2 regions of the Dyadobacter sp. HNCC25DJ184 genome follow, and region 1 is predicted to be linked to the other one. Evidence: riboswitches for the same ligand, from Rfam matches in the RefSeq annotation. Region 1 holds a riboswitch; the other holds the start of a gene.
What was found. A riboswitch is a leader RNA that binds a small molecule or an ion and turns the genes downstream of it on or off. The one in region 1 is predicted to bind cobalamin.
Positions count from the first base shown of each region.

Region 2: another riboswitch for cobalamin. It lies ahead of AC1XUD_RS21045 (ABC transporter substrate-binding protein); the one in region 1 lies ahead of AC1XUD_RS08600 (TonB-dependent receptor plug domain-containing protein).

Region 1 is NZ_JBXHAQ010000004.1:398,244-404,187, forward strand. It holds gene AC1XUD_RS08595 (YncE family protein) at 1-251, opposite strand, end outside; gene AC1XUD_RS08600 (TonB-dependent receptor plug domain-containing protein) at 297-2,168, opposite strand; cobalamin riboswitch at 2,266-2,470, opposite strand; gene AC1XUD_RS08605 (DMT family transporter) at 2,576-3,484, shown strand; gene AC1XUD_RS08610 (EthD family reductase) at 4,033-4,350, shown strand; gene AC1XUD_RS08615 (SDR family oxidoreductase) at 4,372-5,256, shown strand; gene AC1XUD_RS08620 (glyoxalase superfamily protein) at 5,290-5,706, opposite strand; gene AC1XUD_RS08625 (thioredoxin family protein) at 5,860-5,944, shown strand, end outside.
Region 2 is NZ_JBXHAQ010000015.1:146,396-152,339, forward strand. It holds gene AC1XUD_RS21035 (ABC transporter ATP-binding protein) at 99-1,160, opposite strand; gene AC1XUD_RS21040 (iron chelate uptake ABC transporter family permease subunit) at 1,163-2,206, opposite strand; gene AC1XUD_RS21045 (ABC transporter substrate-binding protein) at 2,230-3,447, opposite strand; cobalamin riboswitch at 3,478-3,665, opposite strand; gene AC1XUD_RS21050 (cation:proton antiporter) at 3,859-5,944, opposite strand, start outside.

The sequences.
Region 1 (5,944 bases):
GTAACAGTATATCCCTGGGCTCCACCAGCAAATGGAGCTCCATTTACAGAATTGAATACATCTGCATTCAGAGCAGTTAGTTCGCGGGTGAAGAACGAAATTGCTCCATTATTTTGCGAAAAGTTTCCCTCATTAATTACAAAAACTCCTTTTGCAAAATCCCCTTCCGGCTCCGGATCGCTCTGGCTACAAGACCAGGCTACAAATGACAATGCGGTGAGTGAAAGGATCTTAACTAATTGTTTTTTCATGATATAGATAATTGTACTGATTATTGATTCGTAATTATGGGTGATTTAAGATTTTCGAAAACTCACGACGGCACTTATCGCAAAACTCCTTCCGGGCATTGCGTTGCCTCTCACACTCTGATAAAACGTATTGGTGATATTGTTAATTTGCCCTCCCGTCTGCAAATTTATCTTGTTGAAAACAAAGGTGGTTTCAACCAAAACATTGACCAAACCGTAACTTTTTAGAAAAGTCGTATTATCGAAAGTGGTATATCTTTTGCTGCTGGACTGCGTCTGAATCGTCAGCTTAAGCGTTTTAAACTGAACGTCAGCAGTTGCTCCAAGATTGTGAAATGGCACAAAGGGCAATTGGTTTCCTACAATGTCAACTGAATAATTGTCGTAGGCCTTTTCCTGCACAGTTTTGGTGAAACTATAGAAAGCACTTAGTCCAGTTTTCCAATCATTCTCCCGCAACGACCAACCTGCCTGAACTTCAATTCCCTTTGCCAAAACCTGCTGAAGGTTTTCAACGTGAAAGTTTTTGGCCGGGTTCCAGTAAGTCCAGTCCTTAACCCTGTTGTGATATGCCGTCAAAGATGTTGTTAAAACCTGATTATTCGAGATTTCATATTTGTCTTCCAGTCCAACCTCCTTATTCCACCCGGATTCCGGCCGAATGTCCGGATTTCCAAGCTCACTCCAATATCGTTCATTCAATGTTGGAGAACGGAAACTACGGGCTACAGAGCCGCGCAGTTTCAACGTATAGTCCGAGTATCTCAATAAGGTAACATCCGCTCCGAATGAAGGCGTGAGAGGCGGACTATATGCTGTAATAAAAGCTTTTCTCAAATTGGCGGAAAACACTACCCGCGATGAAATCACAAATCGGGTCAGAAAGAACATATCTGCTCTGTTTTCGGTAATCAACGGCTTTGTATAACCCTCTATTCTGGCGCGATAGTTAGTCCAGGTCGCTCCACCCCGCATATTGACTTGAATACCGCCGAAAATGGCTTGATTGAATTCGTAATCGGCGCCGTTGATATAACGGTCCGTAACGGCATGGTCCAGATTCTGATAATTTCCGCGACCGTAATCAATAATATCCCGCACCCAGGCCGATCTTGCCGAAAAACCGCTTTTTCGATATTCAAGCATGGTCCTGTATGCACTGGTTTTTGTTAATTCCCGACCAGCCGTATCGTCCGGCACCAATGTTAACTCATTATCGGCCAGCCATATATGTGCAGAAATTTCATCCCCGCTTTTGGACTTGAAAAACATATCATGAACAAGTCCTTTTTGAAAAGTCTCTGAAGGCAAAACAGGGGTATTGTTTCTCTCTTTATATCCGAAATGATTGACCAGTCCGCTATAATTAAGAGCGGTTTTTCCGGAAAACGTCCATTCTTCGCTGATTTTAGCTCCATATCCCGCTCCAGCCTGAAACTGATGATTGAGAAAGCTATCGAACTGTCCGCCACCATAAACCTTGAAATCTGTAGAAGTGGCCCCGCTTCCCAATAAAATACTTCCGCCCACGGCATCACTTCCCAACAAACTGGCCGACGAGCCATATTGCACTGCTAATTTGTCAAAAGCAGCGACCGGGATCGTCGAAAAATCCGTTTGACCCAAGGATGGAGAATTGATATTCACACCATTCCAAAGCACCGCTGTATGATTTGACGAAGTGCCACGAAACGACACAGTACTGAGTTGCCCCGGTCCATAATTCCGAAAAACGATCGGTGAGTTATATTGCAACAGGTCGCTGATATTCTGAAACCTGAATTGCTTCAGAATCGTAGAATCGACGGTCTGAACTTTCAACCCGGCCATATATTTTTGAGTTGAAAAACCCTTGACATTGACCGTATTGAGCCATAAAGTATCCTTTTGAGCGAACGCCGAAAACGACAGGCACATCAAAAAAGTCGTATGACAGCACACGCGTAAGGTGACACCAAATCTCAAAACCAAACGATTGAATTGCGAATAACAGGTACACCTTTCCTCCGAAGGAACATACACGATTTTAGTGGCAGGTCTCCTGGCTCGTCTTTTGTTACCTTGCCTTCCCATCTGGATACCCTTCAAGTGGCTTGCGGATTGATAACAATTCTGTTCAGACTTACAGTTGCGGGGACAGCTTCGGTTTTACACCGTATTCCCTATTAAGCCATTTCGTCCCCGACAGGGACTTAGGCACCAACGTGACAAAGGTAGTCAATTTGCATCATTTGTAGCCCGAGCAACAACTCGATTTATCAGAATTGTATGGATCAAAAGGATATCTTTGCAAAAAAGACCCCCATTTGGCCTCCCTATTTACCATGCGAAATTCTGTTTCAGCTTCTCAAAAAGGCATTATTTTAATGCTGGGAGCTGCATTTTTCTTCGCGCTTACTTCGGCAATATCAAAATGGCTTGGAAAAGAATTTCACACCGCAGAATTGGTTTTTTTCAGGAATATCGTCGGCGTCATTTTTATTGCCGCGAGCGTGAGAAGACGACCTTTTGAACAAAAAACTGGTGGAAAATTTGGCTTGCTTGTTTTCCGTGGCGTTGTCGGAACGTTGTCCTTATACATGCTTTTTTATGCCATTCAGGTCTTGGGATTGGGGCGAGCATCGACTTATCAATATACCTACCCTATCTTTCTGGCACTTTTTTCCTGGATGTTTATTGGTGAAAAACTGAATAGTAAAGAATGGATCGCGATATTTATTGGTTTCGCAGGAATACTATTCATTTTCCGTCCGGATTTGTCGATGTCTTTGCAAGACCACGCGCTTGGTCTGGGAAATGCATTATTGACTGCGGTTTCCTATTTATCCATTCGCCAACTTGGACAGATTTATGACACACGCGCCATCATTCTTTCATTTATGCTCAGCGGTATATTGATGCCGGTTCTATCCATGCTGGTCGGTACCTACTTTCCTATGCCTGCGCTGAGTTTTCTGATAGGAACCTTCCGCTGGCCGCAAAATATTGGTCAATGGGCAGGGCTGACTGCGTTCGGTTTAACCGCCTTGATGGGACAAAAAATGCTCACTCAGTCTTTCACCTTCGACAAAGCCGGAAGGGTTGCAGCTGTCGGCTATTCCAATATCCTGTTTTCTACACTGCTGGGCTTAATGATGGGTGAAGCTATACCAACTACTTTCATGCTCATCGGAATGACACTCATCGTCGCTGGCGGTGTGTTGATATCGATCTCTAAAACAAAAATATCCTAGCCCGTCTTTCTGCAATTCTTTGTTTGAAAATCGCTTTTCAATCATATCTACTTTTCTCTAAAAAAGAGATTTCAAAAACCATCAATCACTCAATATTTGTCACCTTAAATTATTTAGGAAATAAATATACCAATAAATAATTGTTTGTAGAATATTACATTATTTAGTCTATATTTATTCGTAAAATGGTCACAAATATTATTGATTTTCCATTATTAGAATCCACCTCTTAATCCGATTAAATTTTAGAAATACGAGACAAAAAACTTTAATAAAGTAACTGATATATAGCTTCTGTAACTATATATATGAAGATTTATGACTTGTTAGGAGTTGAGAAAAATCTGGCATTTTGTCACTAATAATATATTTAGTTGACTAATTATTTTTCCTACAATTTTCGAAACAAGCCAGATCCTGTTAATCAGAAATAGAAAAGGAATTAATAGACTTGAGTTACATACTAAATTGAATTAAACAACAGAGTCAACAACTGCAAACCCTCCTTTATCGTTGAAGTTTCTCCATACCTCAAACCCTTATTTCATATGATCTGCCTCACTGTTCTTTATCCCAAAACCGCAAACAGTAATTTCGATCTTGATTATTACCTCGCCAGGCATACGCCTCTTGTTAAACAACGATTAGGGCCAATGGGATTAACCGGCATTGACCTCGAACAGGGTATTGCCGGAGCGGCTCCGGACAGCCCTCCAGCATATGCCATGATTGCAAGATTGAATTTTGAAAACATAGAAGCGCTTCAAAACGCACTGGCGACTCATGGAGCCGAGCTTCTGGGCGACATCCCAAAATTCACGGATGTAGAAGCAGTTATGCAGATCAGTCAGATTATCGTTAATTAAATACTCAAACCCAGCCTCGTTATGTCAAACATTCTCATTACAGGTTGCAGTACCGGTATCGGCCTAGCAACAGCCAAATTGCTGGCAAAAGCTGGTCACACCGTATATGCCACCATGCGCGCGCCTCAAAATTCGCCTGAACTGGCTGAACTTGCGTCAAAAGAGAACCTTCCGATATCCGTTATCGCGCTAGACGTCGATAGTGATATTTCCGTTCAAGAAGCCTTGGGAAAGATGCTGGCCGACGTTGGTTCCATAGACATATTGATCAATAATGCGGGAATCGGAAATTTAGGTTCGGTGGAAGAAACGGGGGTTGATGTTTTCCAAAAGGTTATGCAAACTAATTTTTTCGGGGCACTCCGCTGTATCAGAGAAATATTGCCCCAAATGCGATCAAGGGGAAAAGGATTGATCATCAATATATCCTCCGTTGCGGGAGAAATTTATAATCCTTGTTTTGCTGCCTACTGCGCTTCGAAAGCCGCCTTGGAAGCCATGAGCGAAAGCCTCGCTGGTGAAGCTGGGCAATTTGGCATTCGGGTTGCGATTGTGCAACCCGGTGTGATCGAAACGCCAATCATCCAAAAGAATGCAGGGGAATATGTAGATGCAATATATCCTCAGCATGAGCGACTTGCCGCATATTTGAATGCATCAGCAAGCAATCACCAGTCACCGGACGTCGTAGCAGAAACTATCCTGGGTATTATTGAAGGTCAAACAAACACGTTCCGAAATCCTGTCGGTTTGGATGCAGCTCCATTGCTTGGCTGGAGGTCATCACTCAGTGACGAAGACTGGATCGGCGTTGGCTCCCTTGATGAAGAAAGTTGGATTGGAGGCATGGTTCAAATGGGTGTGGACGTCCGGCCGCATTTACGAAAGAAAAGTATACCCGTTTAAAAATTAATAATGCTGAGCATTACCACAGAGGCATCAACTCTGTGGTAACTCTTCATTAAATGCCAGTCTGTTCATAAACGGATCTATAACAGTAACGGAAATACTGTTCCAGGGCTCTTCTTCGAGCCCCGGCCGGCCGAAATTATATTTCTTGTCCATCAACTCCTTTTGCAATTCTCTGACGCCCGTGCATTCGATAAATATTTTGGCGCCTGGTGTCGAATCGCCATGATGTTCACTGAGATGCAGCACGACTCCACCGCGGGATACCTGCATATATAATGGAGTACCCGGCTCAAATCGATGCTGCCAGTCAACATGAAAGCCAAGCCATCCTACATAAAATTCCATAGCTTTATCCACATCGAATATTCGTAAAATGGGGATTACTCGGGTCGCCTGCATATTTTTTGAAGTTTTTTGATTGTGGGTTATTTGACTTAAATTTATTTTTCCACAAAGAAACGGGAGCTAATTTTATTAACAAATTCTTCGTGTCTTCATGGCAATCTTTATCTTTTCACTAGTGTTACAAGTAGTTAGCCAAATTGAGGCGAACTAAAAGTGAAGGTAAAAACGTTAAAAAATGAAATAAAAGAAATAATGACAAGAACATTTTTGATTTTGCTAACGGCGCTGGTTCCATTGGCGTTTATTACAGGGTTTAAATCTGATAAACCAACACACA
Region 2 (5,944 bases), on a different contig from region 1:
CAATTTTAAGAAATTTAGAGGAGAAGAGCATGCGTTGTGAGCAGGTTTCTAGATTGGCCAGCTTGATGGGGGATATAGGGAAAAGAGCATATGGGGACTCAGGAGCAGCGAATCGTAGCCTCATTGAATTTCTGCGTAACAATCACTACCAACGATTCCAACGAACTATATTCACTTTTCTCACCATCCCAATCCAACACCCACCGCGGCATTCCGGATATTTCGTTGATATGGATAGCATGTTTAAGTCCTTTATTTTGAACCGTTTTTATTAAAGATTTGGCCAAAGCGCGACTGGTCCAGTATTGAAGTGATTGGTCGCCGGAGATTCCAATTTTATATTTAGCAGTTTTCGGACGGATATTGAAACTGCCTGTATTTTTATCAAAATAGAGATCAATGTTTGAATGACTTTGTCTCGAAAACGACTGTTCAAAAGCTCCATTCAGAACCATATCTTCCGGCATGCCATGTAAAAGCCTCATTTGCGGATCAATAAGCCAAATTTGATCCGCAATTTGAAGAGCAAGATCGAGTTCGTGAGTGGATATCAAAATGCCTTTTCCTGTTTTCTGAGCCATTTCATGAAGCAATTGCATCATTTCAACACGATTGGGTACATCCAGATGAGAGGTAGGCTCGTCCATTAAGATCAGGTCGGTATCCTGCGCCAAAGCACGCGCCAGCATGATTTTTTGTCTTTCGCCGTCGCTGAGTTGATGGATCTTTCGATGGATGTATGATTCGACGCCGGTTAGTCTTATTGCTTCATTGATTTTTTCCTGATCCAAATTGCTTAACCTGCCCAGCCAGCCTGTGTGTGGTGTACGTCCCAATGCAATAAGTTCGCCCGCAGACATATTTGGGGCGTCGATCCGGTCAGTTAATACCATACTCAGTCTCAGCGCAAGCTCATCTGGCCTGGTGTCCGACACGGACCTTCCACAGATTTTTACTTCCCCGGAAAGAGGGTTTTGAAGTCCTGATAACGTCCGCATCAACGTTGATTTTCCGGCTCCATTGGGCCCGAGCAAACATATTAGCTGTCCTTTGGAAATGCTCAAATTCAAATCCTTGATAACCCAATCGCGTTTTGCGTCGGTATGGCGATATCCTATCGAAAGTCCATATGTCGTTAATAATGCCGTGTCTCCGTTCATGGCTAACTTTGTTTCAGGCGTTGGAGGCGAACGATAACCCAAATCACAACAGGTGCACCGATTAGCGATGTGATGACATTGATAGGCAATACCGAAGTTTCTCCTGCCGATTGAGATAAAATATCACATATCAGCATCAAAGAGACAGCCAGTAAACAGCACCCTGGAATCAGTATTTTATGATCCGAAGATTTTAATATAGTTCTGGCCAAATGCGGAACTGCGATTCCGATAAAACCGATTGGGCCACAAAATGCCGTAATACTTCCGGTCAATATGCTAGTGCTAAACAAAATCAGCAGTCTTGATTTTCTGATAGATAGCCCCATTGTTCGAGCATAATTCTCTCCTAAAAGCAACGCATTCAAAGATTTGGAAGCAGCAAAAGACAGTATCAAACCCAGCAAAACGATCAATACAAGGACATATAATTGTTCGCCAGAAACGCCGCCCAGAGAGCCGAAAGTCCACATAATATACTCCTGGAGCTGTTCGGGTGCGCTGAAATATTGCCATATACTCACAATTGACAACGTAATGGCGCCGACCATAATGCCGACAATTAGTAAGATGACATTGTCACGAACACGTCTCGATATCAATAGAATAACCATCAATACGCCAGCTGAACCACAGGAAGCCATTAATATGACCAGCCAACTTCCAGAAATACCCAATTCCCGGATCGTGAATATCCCTGAGCTCGCTCCTCCCAACATAATCACGGCCACGCCTAAAGCAGCTCCGGCGGTGATCCCCAGTTCGGAAGGACCAGCCAACGGATTTCTGAATAATGTCTGCATCTGCAGCCCGCTAACAGATAATGCGCTTCCTGCCAAAACGGCTGTAATGGCTTTTGGAATTCTGATTTTTTCAATGATCAAAGTCCATGCAGTGTTAGTATGATCTCCCGCGAAAATGATCGAAAACACATCCTTCACAGGAATGCCGACGGAGCCCGTCAGAATATCCGCACCAAAGCATAACAGCGCCAATATCAATAAGATAAGGAGCTGGAGTTGATGAAAAATACCATTTCGTTGCATGACTTGGGTCAAAATCGTGGAGCCTATCGGATCTGTTTATAATATACGAGCTGGTGGTCTGGCAGAAGATCAGGGTGAAGAATTTTTATCAGATCCGCCAAAACTACTTCCGGCTCCATCATGCCTGATTCGAAAAAATCGTTGGATCCGGCGGCATTCACTTTGTTATTGTAGCTATAAATACTCCCGCTCTTGAAAGCCTTGAAATCGCTGTAGCGAGAATCCATCTGGAGAATACTGTGCCTGGTATCCATCGGGTTAAAACCCACATTTAACCATGCGTCGGCGGTCAGTGCATATGGATAAATGGCTTCAAAATTGAGAGAAAAACTGCCGGTCCCGGTCTCTTTTGTCCATGGATAAGCTCCTCCGGAATCGATAAAAAAGGCAGTCATGTAGTTTTGTCCCGAAGGCAGATACCAAGTGTCTTTAGTGTTCAGACCAGATAATATTGTAGGTTTTGATTTTGACTGAGCAGCGAGTTTTTGAAGCTTCTGATATTCGGTCTCTATTTTTGCGAATTTTGTGTTGACAAGTTCTTCTTTGTTAAGCAAAACAGCCATCAGTTTCACCCATTCGGCTCGTGCAAGTGGAGTGGATTCGCCCCATTCAGAATTGGAGAGCACCGGTATTTCCGCTTGTTTCAATACGGGATAATTTTCCTTTTGAGCACCCGGACTTCCCATTACCATAAACAGATCGGGATGCAGGGATATCAGTTTTTCCTGATTGATACCGTTGTTTTTACCAATTCCCGCAATTTTCCCTTCTTTGATCAGATTCACAACGGTAGGGGAATATACATATTGAAGATCTCCCAATCCGGTGAGGATATTTTCTGCTTCCAGAAATTTTAACATTCCGATATGCATCGATGACATGGCGATCATACTTCGAATCGGAATCTCGATCAATTGGCGACCTGTATACCCTGCCGGCCGTTCAGTTCCCCGTTCGAGCAATATATACTTGACTGTATCAGCAGATTTGGCGAAAGGGTTGATAATATCCACCAGTTTATATTTGTCAAAATATTTGACAGTGAATCCTTTAGCGTGCGTTATTTTAACCTGTTCTTTGTAAAAATCCGTGGTTTTTTCTTCCGGATTTTGGGATTTAGTTTGTGACTGGCATCCGGCCAGAATCGAAGATATCAGGAATATGGCAATGACAAAACCTGATGCCACTTTTCGAAAATGAGCATTCTGGCCGTTATTCGACCGTGATTCTTGTAAGATCATAAATTTCAGTCGCCTTTCCTCCGAAAGCAATGATTAAAGTGTTTGCAGGCAGGTCTTCTGACTTCTCCCGTGGCTGACAGCCTTCCCATTTTTTCAACAGTGGCATATATAGTCAGTCATTTTTAAAGGAGTTACAGCAGCGGAGACTGTTCCGGATTTTCACCGGTATTCCCTTTTAACGTAAAAACAGTTTTACGGCCATGGGGCAAAGGTAATTGTTTAGGTGTTAGGTTTCAGTTCTCAGGGGTTAGTTTTACATGTATTGAAATAATCATATCGACCTTTCAGGCTTTTTCAAATCGAGTAATTGACAAATTATAGGCTATATCATTTGGCGAAATCCCGAAGAGATGAAAAATGGCTCTGGCGCCCCTTCCCCCCTTCTTCCCTTTCCTCCATTGTCCTTAATAATCAATTCCCCGGCCTCCAGATATTCTTCAGCTTCCCACCTGTTTTTTCCAGCTGGCTGATTCCCTGTTGAAAAAGCTCGCCGGTTCTTTCAAATTCATTGATTGGGCTTGATGAAAACTCGGACTGAAGTTCTGGGTATATCAGTAAATAGTTATAGCGATCAAAATATTTGGCCAGGTGACGTGGTACGTCGTTGAGTTTGGGATGGAAGCTAACGTTCCCCGGGCGCGCTGAAATGACAATGAACAAATCTTCCTTCTGCACCTCGCGAGACAAGATCAGAAAATCGCTCCAATTGTTGAAAACGGTATATTTTGCATCCGGCCCCTTATTGTCCTGCTGATATTGATTAATTGTTTTTAACGTATTTTTTGTGCTGAAAAAATGAATATCTGAATCAAGTTGTTTAGAAATTGTTATTACACGTTCCATCAAAATCTGGAAGGAAGGCTCGTATTCCAACTTATCTGAGCACACGACGGTCATGTTACGAACTGTATTCAAGGGCTGCATACCATGAATCAGGTATACGATCTGAGGACATTTATCGAGCAATTTCTGAGATTTAATTCCTGTCGCCGAGAGTCCGGATAATTCATGAGAATCTTGCCCAAGCACCACTTCATGGATCCTTTTTTCTTCCAGTGTGTGCTGGATTCCGGAAACAAAATTGACATCATATCGAATCAGAGGGGTCAGAATTACGTCCGTGGCCGCGGCAATACTCACCATCTTATTCTGATAAGTTTTGAGACGCCGCTCCTCGCTTTCGCGATCCAGTGTATCGGAACTGATTACTGACAGTGCAAAGACGTTGCTGTCCATTTTTTTGGGATGCATCAACAATGTCAGCTCAATCATCGAATCGATGGTAGATTCTTTCGATGCAGCAATGAGCGTATTTCTGGAATCGGTATTACTTGCCTCACGGTCACCATCCTCCTGCTCCTGTGCCAACTTCGCAGAAGCTTGTCCGGTTGCAAAGGATGCAATGGAACAGGTAATTAAAATCATGATAAGACAGCCATTCAGGACGTCTTCGTTGAGCAGGCGGATCGGCTCACCCATTTCGTTTTGCCCTAAAATGATATTATATCCTACCAAAACTGTGGCCAAGGTAGCAGCGGCCCGCGCTGAACTTAATCCGAACATCAGATTTCGCTCGTTTTTGTTCAAGCTAAAAGTCTTTTGTCCGATCCAGGCAGCGATATATTTGGATATCAAAGCCGCCAAAGTCATAATTCCAGCCACTTTTAATGCTTCGGCGCTTTTGAAAAGTACCTTTAAATCCACCAACATACCTACACCAATCAGGAAGAAAGGAATGAAAAGCGCATTGCCCACGAAATCGATTCGGTTCATTAACGGAGAATGGTGCGGGATTAATCGGTTTAATGCCAGTCCAGCTAAAAATGCACCAATAATACCCTCAATTCCAGCTAGTTCTGCCAAAAATGCGCCAAGGAACACCAATGCCAGCACGAAAATATATTGGGATATGTTGTCATCAAACCGCTTGAAAAACCATCTCGCGATAATTGGAAAAACAAACCAGACGATCAGTGCAAAAACCACAACGGAAACCCCGAGCTGTATCCAGAAAGCCTGATTGATTTCCCCCTGACTCATACGGGCAATAACAGCCAGTACCAAAAGTGAAAGGATATCGGTGATGATTGTCCCGCCAACTGCTATAGTCGCTGCTTTTGTTTTATGCACGTTATATCGCGCCGCAACGGGATAGGCGATCAACGTATGAGAAGCGAGCATACTTCCGAACAGCACACTGGTGATCAATGGGAAATCAAGTATATAATATGCTGCGGGCGAAGCGACTAGCATCGGAAATGAAAAAGTGAACAGCCCGTATATAAAGCTGTTTTTACTGTTCTTTTTGAACTCTTTCATATCAATTTCCAGGGCTGCCAGAAACATGATATAGATCAGGCCCACCGTTCCGAAAAGCACAATACTACTGTCACGCCGCAAAAGATTCAGCCCATGTTCGCCGATGACAACGCCGGCTAGTATAAGCCCGATCACATATGGAACTCCGATTTTATTTAAAAGAATGGGGACGAAAAGG